One region of the Brotomerdimonas butyrica genome, then DNA from elsewhere that is predicted to be linked to it. Evidence: riboswitches for the same ligand, from Rfam matches in the RefSeq annotation. Region 1 holds a riboswitch; the other holds the start of a gene.
The links. A riboswitch is a leader RNA that binds a small molecule or an ion and turns the genes downstream of it on or off. The one in region 1 is predicted to bind FMN.
Positions count from the first base shown of each region.

Region 2: it holds a riboswitch for FMN, as region 1 does, so the genes downstream of both, OCV59_RS10315 (ECF transporter S component) here and ribD (bifunctional diaminohydroxyphosphoribosylaminopyrimidine deaminase/5-amino-6-(5-phosphoribosylamino)uracil reductase RibD) in region 1, are expected to answer to the same signal.

Region 1 covers NZ_JAOQJP010000011.1:1,939-12,970, forward strand. The annotation lists gene rbr (rubrerythrin) at 1-479, shown strand, start outside; gene mtnA (S-methyl-5-thioribose-1-phosphate isomerase) at 594-1,721, shown strand; gene OCV59_RS08530 (metallophosphoesterase) at 1,740-2,930, shown strand; gene OCV59_RS08535 (YlmC/YmxH family sporulation protein) at 3,027-3,275, opposite strand; gene OCV59_RS08540 (ClpP family protease) at 3,335-4,033, shown strand; gene OCV59_RS08545 (P-loop NTPase family protein) at 4,201-5,361, shown strand; FMN riboswitch at 5,416-5,532, shown strand; gene ribD (bifunctional diaminohydroxyphosphoribosylaminopyrimidine deaminase/5-amino-6-(5-phosphoribosylamino)uracil reductase RibD) at 5,808-6,953, shown strand; gene ribE (riboflavin synthase) at 6,938-7,633, shown strand; gene OCV59_RS08560 (bifunctional 3,4-dihydroxy-2-butanone-4-phosphate synthase/GTP cyclohydrolase II) at 7,655-8,854, shown strand; gene ribH (6,7-dimethyl-8-ribityllumazine synthase) at 8,979-9,443, shown strand; gene OCV59_RS08570 (histidine kinase N-terminal 7TM domain-containing protein) at 9,517-11,032, shown strand, end outside.
Region 2 covers NZ_JAOQJP010000014.1:45,285-56,316, forward strand. The annotation lists gene groL (chaperonin GroEL) at 1-434, opposite strand, end outside; gene OCV59_RS10260 (co-chaperone GroES) at 454-726, opposite strand; gene OCV59_RS10265 (DNA-3-methyladenine glycosylase family protein) at 980-1,864, opposite strand; gene OCV59_RS10270 (DUF362 domain-containing protein) at 2,051-2,221, shown strand; gene OCV59_RS10275 (redox-sensing transcriptional repressor Rex) at 2,317-2,958, opposite strand; gene acpP (acyl carrier protein) at 2,977-3,204, opposite strand; gene abc-f (ribosomal protection-like ABC-F family protein) at 3,348-5,366, opposite strand; gene tsaD (tRNA (adenosine(37)-N6)-threonylcarbamoyltransferase complex transferase subunit TsaD) at 5,481-6,497, opposite strand; gene OCV59_RS10295 (hypothetical protein) at 6,494-6,673, opposite strand; gene rimI (ribosomal protein S18-alanine N-acetyltransferase) at 6,729-7,178, opposite strand; gene tsaB (tRNA (adenosine(37)-N6)-threonylcarbamoyltransferase complex dimerization subunit type 1 TsaB) at 7,185-7,907, opposite strand; gene tsaE (tRNA (adenosine(37)-N6)-threonylcarbamoyltransferase complex ATPase subunit type 1 TsaE) at 7,895-8,320, opposite strand; gene OCV59_RS10315 (ECF transporter S component) at 8,516-9,106, opposite strand; FMN riboswitch at 9,252-9,423, opposite strand; gene OCV59_RS10320 (PHP domain-containing protein) at 10,015-10,908, shown strand; gene OCV59_RS10325 (methylglyoxal synthase) at 11,012-11,032, opposite strand, start outside.

The DNA.
Region 1 (11,032 bases):
AATCACAGGCGAGAAACAAGTATACATACTTTTCGTCAGTTGCAAAGAAAGAAGGATATGAACAGATCGCGGCACTGTTTTTAAAGACTGCAGACAATGAAAAAGAACATGCAAAGATGTGGTTCAAGGAGCTTGAAGGCATAGGAAACACAGCGCAGAATCTTGAAGCCGCAGCAGAAGGTGAAAACTACGAATGGACAGACATGTATGAAGGCTTTGCAAAGACTGCAGAGGAAGAAGGCTTCCCTCAGCTGGCAGCAAAATTCAGACTCGTCGGAGCGATCGAAAAGCATCACGAAGAACGCTACAGAGCGCTTCTCAATAACGTGGAGACAGCAGCTGTATTCGAAAAGAGCGAGATCAAGGTATGGGAATGCCGCAACTGCGGACACATCGTTGTAGGAACAAAAGCTCCAGAAGTATGTCCTACATGCAACCATCCGAAGAGCTATTTTGAGATACACGCAGAAAACTATTAAGAGTCGGCATCAGCATGATGCAAACGTGATACAGTTATCCGGGAACAGGTCAGGCTGCATGCAGGGCCTGTTTTTCTGTTTTGAGCTGTTGACAGCAATGGAGAAGAGACGGTTATGAGTGAGATAAGGAACGTTACACATATAGATAATGTCAGGCTGAGTGATGACGGCAGCTCGGTGATCATACTCGATCAGAGCAGGCTGCCGATGCATACCGAGTATATTGAGATAAACAAACCGGCAGAGATGTACGATGCGATTTTTCATCTGAAGGTCAGAGGTGCACCGGCGATCGGCATATTTGCAGCATACTGCATGGCGGTTATTGCAAAGAAGGCAGCCGGTCGGCAGGCAGACCGTGAAAGTGCAGCAGAAGGAAATGTGCAGCTTTTTACAAAAAAACTAAGAGAGTACGGCGAATATATAAAGTCTTCAAGGCCTACGGCCGTCAACCTTGCATGGGCGGTGGACAGGACTCTGGCGGCAGCCGGAAGCGCAGAGAACGGCACGACCGCAGATATCGCGGAGGCTGTGAAAAACGAGGCGCTCAGCATACACCGCGAGGATATCGAGATGTGCAGGGCGATTTCCGAATATGGCCTCACGGTCATAAGGAACGGCGACGGGATACTGACTCACTGCAATGCGGGACCGCTCGCAACATCGAGGTACGGGACAGCGCTGGGACCGCTGCTGCTCGGAGCGGAGCGGGGAATGGAGTTCAGGGTATTTGCGGATGAGACGAGACCTCTGCTGCAGGGTGCAAGACTGACTTCATACGAACTTCAGAAAGCCGGCATAGATGTGACACTTATCTGTGATAACATGGCGTCAGCTGTGATGAAAAACGGATGGGTGCAGGCATGTTTTGTCGGCTGTGACAGAGTTGCCGCAAACGGTGACACGGCGAATAAGATAGGCACATCGGGAGTGGCGATACTTGCAAAGCACTACGGGATACCGTTTTACGTGCTCGGTCCGACGTCGACCATCGACCTGGACTGCCAGTCGGGAGCGGATATACCTATAGAGCTGCGTGCGCCGGAAGAGATAAAAGAAAAATTTTACAGCGAACCGGTGGCTTTGGATGAGATCAAGTGCTACAATCCGGCATTCGATGTCACGGACAGCAGTCTGATAACGGGGATAATCACGGAAAAGGGCATCTGCAGGCCGCCGTTTGCCGAAAGTCTCAGGAGAGCGGTAGAAAGCGCTCGTGAAGATAAAGACAGAGATTTTTAACAGGGAGTGTGAAGGGTAATGTGGTTTTTGATACTGCTTGGGATAGTGTATCTTGCGGTGAACTTTTTTCTGTGGCACAGAGTGGTAAGACTGCTCAGGCATGTGCACGGTTTTTTCGGGGAAAAATGGGTAGTGTGCGTTTTTACGGTGATATATCTGTTTTTTCTCAACAGCGTATGGCTGTGGATGTTGTTTGACGATCAGAAATGGATATCGGCGTTCAAGTATATAAATAATATCTGGATAGGAATATTCGTGTATTCGCTTATTTTCATGGCGGTGGCGGAGCTTGTGACGTTCGTTCTCTGGGCTCTGAAGAAAATGCGCAGGGGTTATGCCGGATACCGTAAATATATCGTGACCAGAGGTGCGATAGTCGTGTCGCTCGTGATCGGATTCAGCGTTTACGGCGTCATACACTATCACAAGATAAGCGTGACTGATTACGATGTGGATATAGACAAGTCCACACAGGCGGGAGAGTCGATGAAAGTCGTGCTTGTTGCGGACACTCATCTCGGATATTCCGTGGGCGAAGACATGATGAAGCAGATGGTGGACAGGATAAATGCGCAGGATCCCGATCTCGTAGTGTTTGCAGGCGATATCGTCGACAATGACTACTTCGCTATGACGGATCCGGATGGGATAGCGAAGACCCTGTCCGGGATAAGATCGAAGTACGGAGTCTACGGGGTCTATGGCAACCATGATGTAGAAGAAAATCTGATAGGCGGATTTACGATATCTATAGGCAAAAAAGTCCGGGTGCAGCCTGAAGTGGACGAATTTGCAGAAAAGGCGTGCATCACGATCCTTCAGGATGAAAGCACTGTCGTTGCGGGAGACATAACGCTCATAGGCAGGTGCGACGCCACGAAGACGAACAGCGACAGTCCGCGAGCTTCGATCGCAGAGCTCACGTCGGAGGCAGACCGCAGCAAGCCTGTGATATGCGTAGACCATCAGCCTTCGGAGCTTCAGGAAAAGGCGGATGCCGGTGTCGATCTCGACCTTTGCGGGCATACTCACGACGGACAGATTTTCCCGGGGAATCTGACGATAAACCTGTTCTGGGACAACGCATACGGACTCCTGAAGGTCGATGATATGTACTCGATCGTGACATCAGGAGTCGGAGTATGGGGGCCGGCCATGAGAGTCGGGACTGACAGTGAGATCGCTGTCGTGAACGTGAATTTCAGATAGTGCAGAAGGTATGATGCATATAATGCGGAGATCACGGTCAGTGTGGGAGTATGAGCGGTGTGCTGAATCCGGTGCAGCGAATCCCGCACACCGGATTCAGCACGGCGGCATAGACTGGAATATTATCAGGTCTTCGCCGATGATCACGATACTGCTCCAAGGCAGTTCGCATATGTCATCAGGGCTTCTGCTGAAAAAACCGGTGCTTTCCAGAGACGGGACGAGCACCGATTTTATTTTGCCCGTCTTTTTTTCAAATATCATTTCGGCATCCCATAACTGACCATAGCTTCTTCCTGTCGAGACATCGACTATCTCTTTGTTTCCGATTTCACTTAATCGCATAATTGACTCCTTTAATACAGATAATATTAAAGATATTAAACAGAACAGGAGAATATGAAGTGAAAGAAGAGAAAACCGAAAAAAAGACTCCGGATCAGGAGGATATCACGAAAAGCCTGATAACCGATCTGGGACTTCTGACGACCGGGACTGATTTTGACAGCGATATACAGTATATAAATATAATCGGCAGCATCGAGGGACACACCGTGCTCCCGGCAGACAACAAGGCTACGAAGTACGAACATCTGATACCTCAGCTTATCGCAGTGGAGGAGAACCCGAAGCTCAAGGGTCTTCTGGTGATACTGAACACGGTCGGAGGTGACGTCGAGGCAGGACTGGCACTCGCGGAAATGATCTCGACACTGTCAAAGCCGACAGTGTCGCTCGTGCTGGGTGGAGGACACAGTATAGGCATACCGCTTGCGACAGCGGCGGATCATTCGTTTATAGCAAAATCCGCGACGATGACACTGCACCCCATCAGGACAGCGGGGATCGTGATAACATCGGAGACTACCTTCGATTATATGCGCAAGACGCAGGAGCGGGTGATCGATTTTATAGAAGAACACTCGGATGCGGAGCGTGACAAGATCGTATCACTGATGAACAGCAACGATAATATGTCGAACGATGTCGGCACGGTACTTTTTGGAAGTGAAGCCGTAGAGACAGGGATAATCGATGAAGTAGGCGGAGTATCGCAGGCCATACGACAGCTGAGACGCATGATAGGCGAGATGCAGGAGTAAGCGGGACCTGTTGCGATGTTCGATGCGAGGGAAGGTGCAGCTGTGGAGCATATCAAAAAAACAGCAAAAGTACAGATGCATGCATTGACAAGATTTTCCACATGATATAAAATACAGATAGGTAAAAAATTCCATTAACAAATGTGGCAGCAATTATCGAAAGGAGCATGATGGAGAATCTTTCACTGGTGATAGTAACGGATGACAGAGAATACGGCAGAGCGCTGGGACAGGCACTGCTGCAGCTGTGCAGCGGCATGATGATAAGGATATTCCGCAAGGAAGAGTTCTTTTTGAGGCGGCGTGAGTATGAAAACAGTGGAGAAAGTGCGGTCTTTCTCAGCTCGGCAGACATGATACTCTGGGACGGCCCGGAAGCGGAAGTATCATACGGCGGCAGGATAATACTGCTGACAGAGAAGCCGTCGATGGCTGTCAGCGATCACGTGGAAAAGCGGTTCTGTTTATACAAGTACAGTCAGGCTCAGAGCATAGCAGCGGCACTTTTTGATATATACAGTGATCTTACAGGGAATCATACCGTTAATGTAAAGCGGCAGCAGGTACGCATGCTGGCATTTTCCTCATGCTGCGGAGGTTCGGGATGCACGGTCGCGGCTATGGCTGCGGCTCAGGAGCTGTGCAGGTTCAGGGGCAGGAGAGTGCTGTATCTGTCATTCGAGGAGACTGAGTCTACAGGCGATTTCATGAATGTGTCGCCGGGCGTGAAAGGTATCGGTGTGTATCTTTATCATCTGTTCAAAGCCAGGGATACAGGTCTGCGTGTGCCGCAGGGCTCCGGCAGTGAGAAGAACTGCCCGCCTGTAGAGAGCTATACGATCCACGATGATTTCGGGGTCGAGACTTTTGCTCCGGCGGCCGGGAGAAATCCGCTCAGAGAGCTTTCGGAAGATGAACTCGATATCTTCACAGCATCGGTGATAGACAGCGGAAGGTATGATGTGATCGTGATGGATATAGGATCGGGTCTGTCTGCAGTGGATCTGGCGTGCCTGGGGATGGCAGAGAAGATCTGCTTTGTGAACAGGTCTGCGGGCAGTACGAGCAGAGAAGAACGTTATCTGCAGCATCTTATATTCAGCTGCGGGGAGAGTGTGATCGAGAAAATGATCAAAGTAGAGAATATGGTATCTTACGACCGTGAGGAAGATCCTCGCGACAGAGCAGATACAGCGATGCTGGATACGGAAGTATACCTCAGCAGGAGCAGCACATTCCTGCAGGGCGGGGAGATAAAACGCATATTTCTCGATGGCAGATTCGGACAGGATATAAAACTGCTCGCAGAAAAACTTGTGGAATTTTAAAAGATATATTGACAAATTTGCGTATGAGTACTAACATTATAGAAGAACTTAATAAAAAATCTTCAGGGCAGGGTGAGATTCCCGACCGGCGGTAAAGTCCGCGAGTGCGAGAGCACATGATTTGGTGAGATTCCAAAACCGACAGTATAGTCTGGATGGAAGAAGATATGTCATATGTGGCTGCGATAAGCAGTTGCAGTATTTTTGAAACCACAGGCTCTGAAACATATCGTTTCAGAGTTTTTTTCGGCAGAGGCAGGAGTGTGCAGTACCGCAATACGGTATGCATGCACGGCATATGTGCGATGCAGTGCAGCAGCTCGGCTTTGCGAGACGGTTTTTAAAAAGCCTGACAGAATACGACTTCACCCTGGAGAAACGATCCGGGGTGTTTTTATTTGAGAAAAACACAGCGACATGGAGGACAGACACTGATGACAGATGAGATGAAAGACAGAAAATACATGGAGCTTGCACTGGAGCTGGCACTGAAAGGCTGCGGCAAGGTCGATCCGAACCCGCTGGTCGGTGCGGTGATAGTGAAAGACGGCGAGATCATCGGCAGAGGATATCATACAGAATACGGGAAGCTGCATGCGGAGCGTGAAGCGCTGGCAGACTGCGGCAGTTCACCTGAGGGAGCAGTGATGTACGTGACGCTGGAGCCGTGCTGTCACCAAGGCAAGCAGCCACCCTGCACAGATGCTGTGATAGACGCGGGCATAAGGCGTGTGGTGATCGGTTCAGCCGACCCGAATCCGCTGGTGGCGGGAAAAGGCGTCGAAATACTGAAGGCACACGGCATAGAAGTCGTCGAAGGCTTTATGAGAGAAGAGTGCGATGCGATAAATCCTGCGTTTTTCCGATTCATAAAGACGGGAATGCCGTATGTGGTGATGAAATACGCGATGACGATGGATGGAAAGATCGCCACGCGCACAGGAGCTTCGAAATGGATAACATCGGAAGCGGCGAGAAAACGCGTACATGAAGACAGGAACAGGTACATGGCGATAATGGCAGGCATAGGGACAGTGCTCAAAGACGATCCGCTGCTGACATGCAGGATACCGGGGGGCAGAGATCCGGTGAGAGTGATATGCGATACACACCTGCGGATACCGGTGGATTCACAGATCGTGCAGACTGCGAAAAAATACCGGACACTGATAGCCACGGCACAGACCGGTGGCGGCGAAAACAGTGCCGGCAGATGCGGTGAATGTAAATACATCGAAGATAAATGCAGCGCCCTGACTGAAAAAGGATGTGAGATACTTTACATACCGGTGAAAAACGGTCATATCGATCTTGAACAGCTGATGAAAAAGCTGGGAGAACAGAAAATAAGCAGTGTGCTGCTTGAGGGCGGAGGCACACTCAACTGGTCGGCACTGGGAGCCGGCATAGTCGACAGACTGCAGGTTTACATAGCTCCGAAAATCTTCGGAGGAAAAGATGCGCCGTCTCCGGTAGGCGGTGCAGGTGTAGGGATGCCGGCAGAGGCATTTCTGACAGAAAAACCGAAGGTGACGTTCATTGGAGAGGACATACTTATAGAGAGCGAGGTGAAAAGGTGTTCACGGGAATAGTTGAAGAAACAGGAACAGTGAAACAGATAAGACGCGGCGCAGCTTCTGCAGTGCTGACTGTGGCGGCAGACAGGGTACTGACAGATGTGGCGCTCGGAGACAGTATCGCAGTGAATGGTGTGTGTCTTACGGTGACGGAGTTCTCGCGGAACGAATTCAGTGCCGATGTGATGCACGAGACTCTTGACCGGTCATCGCTGGGAGCATTGAAAGCCGGGAGTACGGTGAATCTCGAGAGAGCGATGAAGGCTGACGGCAGGTTCGGCGGACACATCGTTTCCGGGCATATAGACGGTACGGGAACGGTGTCGGACATCAGAAAAGATGACAATGCCGTGTGGTACAGGATCAGAGCGTCGGGTTCGATCCTCAGGTACATCGTGGAAAAAGGCTCGATCGCGATCGACGGGATAAGCCTGACGGTGGCGGCACTGGACGGCGACTCGTTCAGTGTGTCGGTGATACCGCATACCGCGGCGAACACCACGCTTTCATCAAAGAAAAAAGGCGATACGGTGAATCTTGAAAACGATATCATAGGCAAGTATGTGGAAAGGCTGATGCAGCCCGGCGCCGGAGTTTACGGTGCAAAGGGGCACGGTGCCGTCAGTCCGGGAACTTCCGGAAAAGCACAGAGCGGCGGCATCACGGAGTCGTTCCTCATCGAAAACGGATTTTAGACAGAAACGGGGGTTTTAAATATGAATACATTCAATACTATCGAGGAAGCACTTCAGGATCTTCGCAACGGCAGAGTGATCCTGGTGACGGATGATGAAGACAGAGAAAATGAAGGTGATATGATCTGCGCGGCTGAGTTCGCGACGACGGAGAATGTCAACCTGATGGCAAGCGTGGCAAAGGGGCTCATATGCATGCCGATGAGCGAGGAATTCTGCAGGAAGCTGCAGATCCCGCAGATGGTCAGCGAAAACACTGACAACCACGAGACAGCGTTCACCGTATCTATAGACCATGTTGAAACGACTACAGGTATATCGGCGGCAGAGCGAGGGTTTACAGCGAGAGCGTGCACAGATGACGATGCAAAGCCGCAGGATTTCAGACGTCCGGGACATATGTTCCCGCTCAAGGCGAAGAGGAACGGAGTCCTCGAAAGGAACGGTCACACAGAGGCAACGGTCGATCTTCTGAGGCTTGCAGGACTGAAGCAGTGCGGGCTCTGCTGCGAGATCATGAAGGATGACGGCACGATGATGAGAAAGAGCGAGCTGTTCGAGCTGGCCGAAAAGTACGATATGAAATTCATCACTATCAAGATGCTGCAGGACTACAGGAAAAAGCATGAAAAACTGGTGCAGCGTGAGGCGGTAGTGAACATGCCTACGAAATACGGTGATTTCAAGGCTTACGGATATGTCAACAAACTCAATGGAGAGCACCATGTGGCACTTGTGAAAGGTGATATAGGCGACGGTAAAGATCTGCTCTGCAGAGTGCATTCGGAATGCCTTACAGGTGATGCGTTCGGTTCGATGAGATGCGACTGCGGACAGCAGCTGGCTTCAGCGATGATGCAGGTGGAAAAAGAAGGGCGCGGCATAGTGCTTTACATGAGACAGGAAGGGCGCGGCATAGGACTGATAAACAAGCTCAAGGCATACGAGCTGCAGGACAGAGGCATGGATACTCTTGACGCGAACCTGGCACTGGGATTCCCGGGAGACATGCGTGAGTATTTCATAGGAGCGCAGATACTCAAGGATCTGGGAGCAAAGGAACTCAGACTTCTTACGAACAATCCGGACAAGGTGTACCAGCTTTCGGATTTCGGCATGGAGATCGTTGAGCGCGTGCCTATACAGATGGATGCGAACGAGATAGACCTGAAATACCTGAAGACGAAGCAGAAGAGAATGGGGCATCTGCTGAATTACTAGGAAACAGTGTTCGGAGGGTCCGGGTCTGCTCAGATACAGCGCAGCAGTGTGCGGCACAGGTTCGGAACCGGAGGACATTTAATAGATCGTGTATATGATAATCAAATCAAAAGGAGAACATAAAATGAAAGTATATGAAGGAAAACTTGTATCGGATAAGATCAGAGTAGGTATAATCGCAGCCAGGTTCAATGAGTTCATCACATCGAAGCTGCTGTCGGGAGCGCTTGATACGCTGAAGAGACATGATGTGGCAGAAGACGATATCGAGATCGCATGGGTGCCGGGTGCTTTTGAGATACCGCTCATCGCATCGAAGATGGCATCAAGCGGCAAATATGACGCAGTGATATGTCTCGGTGCGGTTATAAGAGGGAACACGTCACATTACGATTACGTGTGCAGTGAAGTCTCAAAAGGTATCGCGCAGGTATCGCTTGCCAGCGGGATCCCTGTTATGTTTGGCGTGCTTACCACAGAAAATATCGAGCAGGCGATCGAAAGAGCGGGAACAAAGGCCGGCAACAAGGGATCAGACTGTGCAGCCGGTGCGATCGAGATGGTCAATCTTATGCGTGAGATACAGTAGACAGTGATATTTTCATGTGGTAATGCAGCCTGGTATAATGTAGAATAAGAGGTATAAGAAGGAGGTGGCAGTTATGGCAGAATTGAACAGGCATGAAAAGACCGGCGCAGTACTGGTCGTGATTCTTGTTCTGTGTGCTGTGATATGCCGCCTCCTTTCCCGTTTTGATGTTGTGGATGATGGATTTAATTATTTATGTTCGCTGTTGAGGGCGGGAATTTATATTGGGATCATCATCACGTGGGGTATTTCTGTGCGTAGGCGTGTGCTCAACCGTTCTGCCCGCAGATATCTGATGTCAATAGCAGCTCTGCTGTTGTTCTGGTTCGTGATAAGAACATGTAAATTTTTATTTCTGGAAGGAATGCCCGCACTGCAGTATTACTGCTGGTACGGTTATTACATACCTATGATACTTATTCCTCTGATGGGGGTCTATCTTGCCATCTGCCTGGGAAGACCGGAGGAATACATTCTGCCGGCTCCCTTAAAGGCGCTTATGATCCCGGCGATTGTTTTTATCTTACTGATCATTACTAATAATTTTCATCAAAAAGTATTTGATTTTCCGTTTGGAATGGAAGCTGCTGATTCCATTTATGTACATAAGCCGCTTTATTTCGTGTGTCTGGGCTGGATACTCGCAGAAGTGATCGCATTCCTGATCCTGCTTTTAGTGCGAAGTCATGTGCCGGGCAAAAGAAAAAGGATCTGGGCGCCGGTGATACCTGCAGGTGCAGCATTTTTATACGTAACAGGATATCTTATGGGGATACAGCCTCTTTACCTGATCGCAGGTGATATGACAGCTGTTTTTACTCTGATCATGCTGGCTGTCTGCGAGGCCTGTATCCGCAGCAGACTTATCCCGTCCAATACGAGATACAGTGAATTGTTCCATGCCTCGACGATAGGGGCACAGATCGTAGATGAATCTTATAACAGATATCTTGCATCGGATAATGCAAAGGAGTTTTCTAAAGAACTGATGCGCTGCACGGAGAAAGGTCCTGTCGAATTGGGAAACGAGAGGCTGTCCGGAGCCCCTGTCACCGGAGGACATGTCCTGTGGGTCGAGAACATTTCCATGGTGCAGGATGTACTGGAAAAACTGAAGCGGATCAGCTCTCGCCTTTCTGAAAACAACAATATCCTCAAAGCGGAGGTAGAGCTAAAGGAAAAGCAGGCACAGGCTGATGAACACATGCGTATTTATGATAAAATAACAGAAGAAGTGGCGCCGCAGCTTTGGAAAATAGAAACGCTGCTGGGACTCTCGGATGATCATATGAAAATGATAGAAAATCTGAGCCTTATCTGTGTGATAAGCTCCTATATCAAACGGCGTGGCAATCTGATCCTTCTTGGAGAGGAAGCCAGTTTTTTTCCGGCGCAGGAGCTTGAATACTGCCTTCGGGAGTCCATGGAAAATCTCCGGCTCTGCAGAGTAGCAGTATCTCTTTCTTGCAGGTGTCAGGGAATACTGCCAAAGGATTCTGCCATGGCAGCATATGATTTTTTTGAAATGATCATGGAAGCCGCACTTCCGACGATGAATGCGATCCTGGTCAATCTTGCAGTGGAATCCG
Region 2 (11,032 bases), on a different contig from region 1:
TGAGCGATGCTGTCCTTGTTGTCCACTGTCTGAGCCAGTCTCTTGATCTCATCTACAGCAACGTCTACAGCGCCCTGGATACCTCTCTTGAGTACCATAGGGTTAGCTCCTGCAGCAACGTTTTTGAAGCCTTCCTTGATTATGATCTGAGCCAGCAGAGTAGCAGTAGTCGTACCGTCTCCTGCCACATCGTTAGTCTTTGAAGCGACTTCCTTGACTACCTGCGCACCCATGTTTTCCACTGAGTCCTCGAGCTCGATCTCTCTTGCGATCGTAACACCGTCGTTTGTGATGAGCGGTGAGCCGAACTTCTTGTCGATCAGCACGTTTCTGCCCTTAGGTCCCAGCGTGATCTTAACTGTATCTGCTAATTTATCTACACCTGCCTGAAGTTTTCTTCTGGCATCTTCTCCGTAATGTAATTCCTTTGCCATATCAAAATACCTCCCTTTATTATTCAACTATCGCCAGAATGTCTCTCTGGTTCATGATCGAGTACTCTTCGCCGCCGTACTTGACATCTGTACCGGCATACTGAGCAAATATCACCTTGTCCCCTGTCTTGAGCTCCATTTTCTCGTCTTCTGTTCCAGGTCCGACTGCAACTACCTCAGCAACCTGCGGTTTTTCCTTAGCCGAGCTCGTAAGAAGGATACCGCTCGCCGTTTTTTCTTCCGCTTCTATTTTCTTGATAACTACTCTTGAACCCAAAGGTTTGATTCCAATACTCATTATGTCATCTCCTTTACATTTTTCTTATATAATTTGAAAAAGGATCTTTCCTTTTTATATGCACCTCTGTCTGAGCTTTATGCAAAGCTCACTCCGCGGCCGTCGCTGCATCTGTCATGCAGCAATTCTGCAATGCTGCCGACGCCCCGGCGATTGTTAGCACTCATTATTTCCGAGTGCTAACTATAATTTACAGCCATTTCCGCTATTTGTCAACCACCTTTTTTGATTTTCTTCGCTCAGCGGATCACAGATTTTTGTTGTGAGTTATGTAATAGAAAAGATACTGCTGGGCTATTCCTCCGTACTCTCCGAAATGTTCCGCCGCAAAGTCCGCCATAGCCTTCATATCGCCCTCATCCATGCCGTACAGCCTGTTCATGACCTTCCTGACCCAGACGTCTATCGGGAACCGGTCCATCTTTCCCAGCGAAAACAGAGCGATGCAGTTTGCCACCTTCGGTCCTACACCGGTGTACCTCCTGAGCTGATCGAAAGCCTCGTCCGAGCTCACCTCATCCGTTCCCAGCCTCTCCAGGCTCTCTATACCTTCCTCCGCTACCATTTTCGCCGTATCGATCAGATACTTCGCTCTGTATCCGAGCCGGCATGGAGCGAGATCATCCAGTGAAGCTCCCGCCAGCACTTCCGGGGACGGCAGATCATAGAATTCCTTTCCGGCGAGCGCCCCTGCTCTGCTGCCCAGCGTCTCAGCCAGCGAGTTTATGCATTTCTTTATACGAGGTATGTTGTTGTTCTGAGATATTATAAATGAGATCAGGGTCTCCCATTTGTCCTGATTGAGTATGCGTATGCCCGGCCCGTATTCGATGGCCTTTGCGATCACCTCGTCTTTGCATGAGAGCTGTTTCTTTATCTCCGAGTAATCTCTGTCAAGATCCAGATAATGATGCCATATGTTCCTGTAATCGTCTTCATCCGCGCCGTGTATCTTCAGCACTCCGGTGTCACTGTCATACTCCATGACCGCCACTCTGCCGTGAGCGGTCCCCGCATACATCCCGTCAGCTGTCTTTTCCCACCTGAAACACTGCCCGCAGTCAAAGATATTGTCGAGATCAAAATCTCTTACCCCCTCGGCGATCAGTACTCCGTTATCTTCTCTTGCCATTACACTGTCCCTTTCTCTTTCATATATATGATATCCATATCGATCCATCTGCAGGATCCCGCGGTCTTAAAGCTCTTTCCTGACCGCTTTTCCCTGTAAGTACGTAAACTTTAATCTTGAATTCCTCGTTAAGGTTTGTTATAATCAGTTTGTCATTTAGTGATAATTTTAAAGGAGGTACTTACAATGGCTTATGTAATCAAAGACTCATGCATCAGTTGCGGAGCTTGCATGGACGAATGTCCTACAAATGCTATCTCAGCCGGCGATTCTATGTATGTTATAGATGCTGACACTTGCATTGATTGCGGTGCTTGCGCAGGCGCATGTCCTGTGGATGCTCCAGTTGAAGAGTAGTTCAAAAAAACATATATCAATGTGATAATTAATAACCGTTTCATAATGAAACGGTTATTTAATTTACCAATATTCTTATGTAATACACCCTGAGCCTATTCCTGACTCTGATTTCTGTTCATATGGTATGCGAGAGAATGCAGGCTGTCGCTTATATGCATATTCTCGAGCGCCACATGATTAGGTGTTTCTATGTCTATCGGTGCAAAATTCCAGAGACCCCTCACCCCTGCGAAGCACAGCTTGTCTGCAACTTCCTGGGCGGCGTCCTTGGTAGTACATATGATACCTATATCTATATCGTTTTCCTCAACAAATTCAACGATATTGTCATAGTCCATGACCTCTATATCGTTGATCTTCATTCCAATAAGCCGCGGATTTATCTCGAAGATACCGCAGACGATGAATCCGGTCTTGTAGTAGTACGTGTGGTTTGCCAGCGCCTGCCCCAGATTGCCCGCACCGACGATCACCATCTTGTACTGCTTATCCAGGCCCAGTATCGCGCTTATCTCATCGTAAAGGCCGTCCACACTGTAACCGTATCCCTGCTGGCCGAATCCTCCGAAATTGTTGAGATCCTGCCTTATCTGCGACGCAGTGTACCCGGTCAGATTACTGAACTCGCTGGATGATATCTTGTCTATGCCCTTCTTCTGAAGTTCGCGCAGATATCTCCTGTAACGCGGCAGCCTCTTGATCACAGCATTGGAAATCTTAGCTTGCCTTTTCATCTCAAAACCTTTTGTTTTTTATGCTCTTGATTCCACGTAGTTTACGATGTCGCTTACTGTCTGGAATTTCTCAGCGTCTTCGTCAGGAACTTCGATGTCGAATTCGTCTTCGATAGCCATGATGATCTCTACTGCATCCAGTGAATCAGCTTCGAGATCCTTCATGAGATGTGTTTCCATCTTCACGTCTTCTTCATCAACACCTAACTGCTCTGCTATTATTCCCTTGATCTTGTCTAATGTCATGATATATACCTCCATAATCAAAATATCATTTTTCGTTACTATATTATGCCGCTGAAAATATATGCGGCAACTCCCAATCATTATAGAGTATGCACTCTTTTATTGCAATAGTTTTGATAAAAAAATCAGATGCCCGGCGCGCGTCACTCCTGCAGCTGGAGCCAGCTCTCATATTTTTCATCGAGATCGTCTTTCTTCTCTGTCAGCGCCTTGCTGATCTCCGCAAGCTTTACGTGATCCTTTGCCACATCTTCCCTGCACAGCTCTTCTTCAAGCTCTTTTATGGAATCCTCAAGCTCCTGTATCTCTTTTTCGAGCTTCTCTCTGTGCCGCTTCAGCCTGCGCTCCTCGGCCTCTTTTTCCTTCTGGATGCGCCTGCGTTCTGCAGAAGACAGCTCCGGCTCACCGCCGCCTGCCGCCTTTGCATCAGATACAGCACCCTCTGCAGCATCCCCGTTTCCCGGTGCGTCTGCGCGTTTTCCCGCAGACAGCTCCTCCAGGTACTTCTTGCCGGATCTGATCTGCTGCTGTTTCTTTTCGACGTAGTAATCATATGTTCCCAGGTAGTTGTCTATGCCCTCGGACGTCAGCTCGATTATCCTCGTCGGTATCCTGTTAAGGAAATATCTGTCGTGGGATACTATGATACATGTTCCCGGAAAGTCCAGGAGTGCTTCTTCAAACACTTCTTTGGACTCGATGTCGAGATGGTTGGTCGGCTCGTCAAGCATCAGCACATTCGCCCCCGAAAGCATGAGTTTGAGAAGCGAAAGTCTCGCCTTTTCTCCGCCGCTCAGCGATCCAACCGTCAGGAACACTTCGTCGCCCCTGAACAGGAATCTTCCCAGTATATTTCTTATCTCCGTATCCGTGTAAAGGCCGTACGAGTCTCTGACTTCACCCATCACGGTGTTTGCCGCGTTCAGCAGCTGCTGTCCCTGGTCGTAGTAGCCGAACTGCACGTTATGGCCGATCTTTATGCGTCCCGTATTCGCGGAAAGCTCACCCATCAGGATCTTGAGCAGTGTCGTCTTGCCGATGCCGTTCGCACCGACTATGCACACACGCTCACCGCGCTTTATATCGAGGTCGACTCCGTGGAACAACTCAGTTCTCCTCGAACCGTATCCGAAGCTCTTCGAAAGTCCCTCGGCATACAGCACATCTCTTCCGCTCTGGAAGTCCGCCTTGAACGACAGCTTCATCTTCCCTGTCGTTCCTTCAGGTCTGTCTATCACATCCATAGCTGCGAGCCGCTTTTCTCTGGAAGCTGCACGTTTCGCAAGCTTCTCTGTGCCGCGCTGCTTGAACCTGCGGATCATATCCTCCTGACGGCTGATCTCCTTCTGCTGCTTCTCATATTTTCTAAGCTCAGCCTCGCGCCTGTTCTTGCGCTCAGTGGCATAAAACGTATAGTTTCCTTCATATATATTGAGCTTGTGATTTTCGACCTCGAATATCCTCGTGACTGTCTCATCCAGAAAATATCTGTCATGGGAGACGAGCACGATCGTGCCCTTGTAGCTCTTGAGGTACTGCTCGAGCCATTTCAGCGTGCCTATATCCAGGTGGTTGGTCGGCTCGTCGAGGAACAGTATGTCCGGCTTTCTCAGAAGCAGACACGCCAGCGACAGTCTCGTCTTCTCTCCGCCGCTCAGCGACGATATCTTCTTGTCGTAGCTGTCCTCACCGAACGCCATACTTGAAAGTATGCCCGTGATCTCGCTTTTATATGTATACCCGCCGGAATCTCTGAATTTTTCCTGCATCATGTCGTAGCGCTCGAGCAGTCTGTGGCTTTCCTCTTCTCCCTCAGGACCTGCCGACGCGAGCTCTTCTATGCGGGCCAGCAGTTTTTCCATATCCTTTTCCATCTGCGGAAAGGCTGAAAATATGCTCTCAACTTCTTCTATAACTGTCTTTTCGGAATCGAATGCCCCGTCCTGCTTCAGATATCCTATGTTGATATCCGACGAAATGAAAAAGTCTCCTTCCTCGCACGGCAGCTCGCCTGTGAGTATCTTCAGAAGTGTGGTCTTTCCCGCTCCGTTCACGCCGATTATGCCTACGCGCTCTCCCTTGTTTATATGGAAAGAGACCCGGTCCAGGATCACATCCGTTCCGTATGCTTTTGTAAGATCTTTTGCTGATACTACTATCATATATGAACCTGCAGCACTTTTACCGCTGCACCTTTTCCTTTCCTTAAAACAGAGCCTGACCCGCCATTGGTCGTCCGGCGGGCGGCTCTGATGATATTTTTATTAAAAGCCTGTCTACAGCTCCAGATTCGGTATCGCATCCAGAGTCAGTTCGTCGCGTTCACCGGCTATATACTTGTAATACGCCGCGCAGCCTATCATCGCGGCATTGTCCGTACACAGTACCGGTGACGGATAATAAAGCTTTATGCCGTTCTTTTCACATTCCTCGCTCATCATCTCTCTGAGCCTGCTGTTAGAGGCCACTCCCCCTGCGAGGACGATCTTGTCCTTGTCCATGTCTTTTGCAGCTTTTACCGTCTTCGCCACGATAACGTCGAGGACAGCCGCCTGAAAGCTCGCGGCCACATCTGCCTGATTTATCTCACGGCCGGCCTGCTTCTCGGAATTTATGTAGTTCAGAACGCCTGTCTTGATGCCGCTGAAACTGAAATCAAGGCTGCCCTTTTCCAGGAACACACGCTTGAATTCCACCGCGTGCGGATCGCCCTGTTTCGCCAGTCTGTCTATCAGAGGGCCTCCGGGATATCCCAGACCCAGCACCCTGGCCACCTTGTCGTACGCTTCGCCTGCAGCATCGTCTCTCGTTCCGCCGAGGACCCTGCACCGGTTGTATCCTGTCACCTCCACGATATTCGTATGTCCGCCTGATATTATCAGTGACATGAACGGAGGCTCAAGATCCTTGTGCTCTATATAGTTCGCACTTATATGGCCCTGTATGTGATGAACGCCTATCAGCGGCTTGTCTGCCGCCAGCGCATATGCCTTTGCCGTCGCCAGGCCTATCAGAAGCGCTCCCACGAGACCGGGGCCGTATGTCACGCCTATCATATCCACATCGTCGATAGTCACGCCTGCTTCCTCCAGCGCCTGATCGACAACCGTATTCACATTTTCGAGATGGTGCCTGGATGCGATCTCCGGTACGACACCGCCATACTGCTTATGTATCTCTATCTGCGACGAAATGATATTTGAAAGGACTTCACGTCCCTCCAGCATCACAGCTGCCGCTGTTTCGTCACAGCTAGATTCTATTGCAAGAGTTAGTAATTTTCCGTTCTTCATAAATTGTTTCGTCCTTCTTCCAGTTTTTTCTCGCACTGGTTCTCTCCGTTCAGATGCCTGCAGTTTTCACATGACATGTAGCTGCTCATACTGAACACATCGAAATCGTGTCGCCTCGAGAACTTTCTGCACGGATAAAAAACCTCATTCATATTTTCGCCTGAAAACTCGTCCATGGCACGCCTCCCCGAATAATCATCTTATACTCATTATCCGCAGAAACGATGATTTTTATTCCTCGTGTCTCCACATGATGAGCGCATCCTCACCATTGTTCTGATAATATTTTTTTCGCACGCCCTCTGTGCGGAAACCGAATTTTTCGTAAAGATTTATCGCGGGAACATTTGATTTTCTGACTTCAAGCGTATGATGCGCGATCCCTTCTCCCGAAGTGAAATCTATCATCACACCGATTATGCCTTCGCCTATCTTCCTGTTCCTGAAGCCCGGTTTCACCGCGACATTCGTTATATGACCCTCGTCGCCGATGATCCAGAGCCCTGCATATCCCACGACTTCGCCGTCAAGCTCTGCCACGATATAAAAGGCTCTGGGATTGCTTTCGAGCTCATAGGTCAGTGCATCCATGCTCCACGGGTCGGGAAAACACAGATTTTCGATCTCGTAGATGCTGCCCGCATCCCCCGGCACCGCCTGTCTTATGATAACTTCCGCCATAAAATATCAGCCTTTCCTCTGCTTTTCTCTAAGCTTTCTTTCCGCTTCAGCGATACGCATATAGTCCGGTTCCACCTGATTGTACGCTAGTCCGCCTTTTTCGGCGTAGATCTTCGCCCCCAGTCTTGCAACTGTGACCGCATCCTGATATTTTATGTCCGCAGAGGCTGTCTCTGTTCCTTCCGGTCGAAGCTCCGCTATCTTTTCTGCGTATGTATCCGTCGCATCGCCCATCAGCAATATGCTGTCGTACGACTGCGCTTTCTGCAGAAACTCGTCGAGCATGTACGGCCCGGCTTTTATCTTTTCAACGGGCCAGCCGTCCTCGAGGAAGTACCCTCCGGCATACACCTGGCTCCTTCTCGCATCGAGCATAGGACACACGAGCACGTTTTCTCCGGCCTCTCCGGCTTCAGATACCGCGTTCATCGCCAGCGCCTCAAGGCTCGAGACTGTGACGCACGGAGTTCCCAGCACCTGTGACAGCGCTCTCGCGGAAGATACGCCTATCCTTATCCCCGTGAACGATCCCGGTCCGCATGAAACCGCTATCACATCTATATCCTTCAGCGCCACTCCGCTCTCACGGACTATGCTCCCGATCTGAGGCATCAGGTTCTGCAGATGCGAAAACCGGTCCGTGCCCTTTACATATCCGAGCACTGCATCATCATCTATGAGCGCCGCTGATGCGAATGCGCCTGTCGTTTCTATTCCTAAAACATACATCTGTATATACGCTCTCCTTCTTTTTCTCCGTACTCGATCTCTATCCGTACGGCATCGTCAGGTATGATCTCCTCTATCAGATCGGCCCATTCTATCACGCACACGCCGTCTCCGAAAAAGTACTCCTCGTACCCGATCTCGTACATTTCGTCCACATCTCCGATCCTGTACACGTCAAAATGGTACAGAGGCAGTCTCCCGCTGTCATACTGCTTGACGATGTTGAACGTAGGACTCGTGATCACATCAGTCACACCGAGTCCGGCGGCGATCGCTTTTGTCAGCGTCGTCTTGCCTGTCCCGAGATCTCCGGTCAGCGCCACTATGCTTCCGGCTGTCAGCTTTTCGCAAAGCTTCTCACCGAATTTTTTCGTTTCTTCTTCGTTTTTTATTACGATTTTTTTCTCTTCCATAACTTATGTAGTATACCACACAAGCCGCATAATATAAAGGTTCACGCGAATTTTCCGCAAACAAAAACGCGCATGCGCACAGATCGTTCGCTGTGCCATGCACGTTTTCACGTTATCAGTATGTAAAGCTCTGCGCACGGTGGAGCTGCCGCATGCAGACGCACATATCACATCTCGTTTTCATGCCGCTGTGCGCTATGCTGTCCTGTGCAGGAAGCCTGAGATCCTCTTGTAGAGCAGGAATGTGACTACCGAGTTGATCCCTGCTTTTATCGCATTGAAGCCTGCGATGAACGGCATCAGATCCCATACGATGTTTCTTGGAACTCCCATGAAAAGCGGTGTGATTATCATGTTCGCACCTATCATCACGAGCGTCATAGCCGCAACTCCGCACAGCAGTGCGATAACTGCACCTTTTCTGGTCTTGTTGTACTTGTATATGAGTCCTGCAACGAGGACCAGCACGCTTGTGGATATCACATGCATGATTATGCCGTAAAGTCCGCTCGCCGCACTCACTGTCACGCCCTGTATCACAGAGGTCACGACTGTCAGGAGTATTCCCGCCAGCGGTCCGAACGCAAACGTTCCGATCAGTATGGAAATGTCTGCAGGATCATATTCCAGAAACGGCACAGCCGGGAAGATAGGAAAGTGTATGAAATATACGAGCACTATCGATATAGCGACCAGCATACCCATCTTTGCCAGTCTCACTGTCTTTTCTCTGCTTGTCAGTTTGTGCTCGCCCAAAGTGTTGTTTTCGATATTTTTCTGAGTCATCAGAAATCCTCCTTTAAAATTAGTGTTGATTTGACTTGATCTGCCAGGTTTTCTTCTCAGACTGTAATTTCATCTGCAAACAAAAATCCCGGAATATCATTCATTCCAGGACTAAAAATACTCATTAAAATATAAACAAAAAGTATCTTCGTTTCTTCCATCCGGACTTTAACCGTCGGTACAGGATTCACACCTGTTCGGCCTATCGCTAGGTTCGCGGACTCATGATCTCACGCTCCCGAAAATCCATAGATTCGGAAACATCGCTGTGATCAAACACCGCCGGTGAGGAATTTCGCCTCGCCCTGAAACAGATTTTTAAATGTTATTTACAGCTATCATTATAGATTCATTCCCCCGTGCCTGTCAACCTCAAATTGATTTTTGCGGCTGTATAACGGTACGCTCCTGCTTCTGCCGCCTTTTGCATGCAGCTTCGAACGACAAGAGTTCAGGCGCCAGTACTCATTGACTCATGTGAAAACCAAAATCCGTTTGCCGACTAGCTTTTATTGGTAAAAACGGCAGCTATCCGGCTGTTTTTTCGATGGCGAATACCAAGAATAAAAAAATCGATGCTTGTTCTTGGTATTTTTCACGCGAAAATGCCGAGATTTTCATGAAAAAGTTACCAAAAAATCACAGGTGAACCCAGCATCTTGGTAAACAAGCTCTTTGAATAATGCAATATTGCCATGATTTTGCCAAATACTATGATGGCATGCTCTGATTTTGGTAATCGCCGGAATTCTATGCTATAAAAAACTTTAAGATTTTTTCACTCTAACGTCATTGAAATTTTATATCTTTAGGAATAATATATTATCAGAAGGCTGCATGCGATCCTCCGATATTCTCTCAGGATCGCAGATCAGTCTGACTCATAAAAAGAACCGAGGCGATCTATAATGAAATTTGATTTACATTGTCACACAAAAGAAGGTTCTCTTGATTCGAGAGTTCCCGTAAGTGAATTCGTTTACAAATTCATGGCGCTTGGATACGACGGTTTCATGATCTCCGATCACAACAGCTATAAAGGCTGCAAAGCCTGGGATTCCATTAGGAAAGATCCCCGCTACCGGGACTTCTGCGTTATCCGGGGGATCGAATACGATACAAAGGATGCAGGTCACATACTCGTCATCATGCCCGATGACGTATACCTGCCGATTTTCAAGATACGCGGCATGCGCTGCAGCAAGCTGATCAAGATCGTTCATATTTTCGGCGGCATCCTTGGTCCTGCACACCCGTTTGGCGTTGCAAGCTCGAGCGCGATGGGATTCAAGAACATGGATATGCGGCTGATAAAGAAGTTCGACTTCATCGAAACTTTCAACACATGTGAATCCAGGACCTCCAACCGCAGAGCCGAGATCCTCGCCGAAGAATACGGACTGCCGACGTTCGCAGGTTCGGACGCCCATGTCACAGAATATATCGGGATGGCGTGCACTGAGATCGACGCGGATATACGCTGCAACAACGATCTGATCACCGCTGTGAAAAACGGCACACCGATCAAGGCTTACGGCACAGAGCGCGGCGAAACGAAAAAAGGCAAGAGAAAGGAACACTGGATCGGCATCCTGGGTTTCAGGATATACAACAGAGGCATAGGAAAGATCATCTACCCTTACAGGAGGCTCAGGCACCACAAAGCGCTGCTGCCCGTCGCCAGGCCGTTCGCGATCAAGCGTCGCCGTTTCCGCAAGGAAGAGCGCATCAGAAAACGAGAACTCAAAAAAACAGAGAGAGCGGAGTCACGTCTGCGCCGTCGCCGTTCAGACGAACAGTAAAGACATCCGCATCATCAGAACAGTCTCGACAAGACGAAAACAGAACAAAAAATAAAAACGTCCGGATAAGACCGCACCTGCCTGCGATTTTACTCCGGACATTTTATCTTTCTGAAACAAGTAT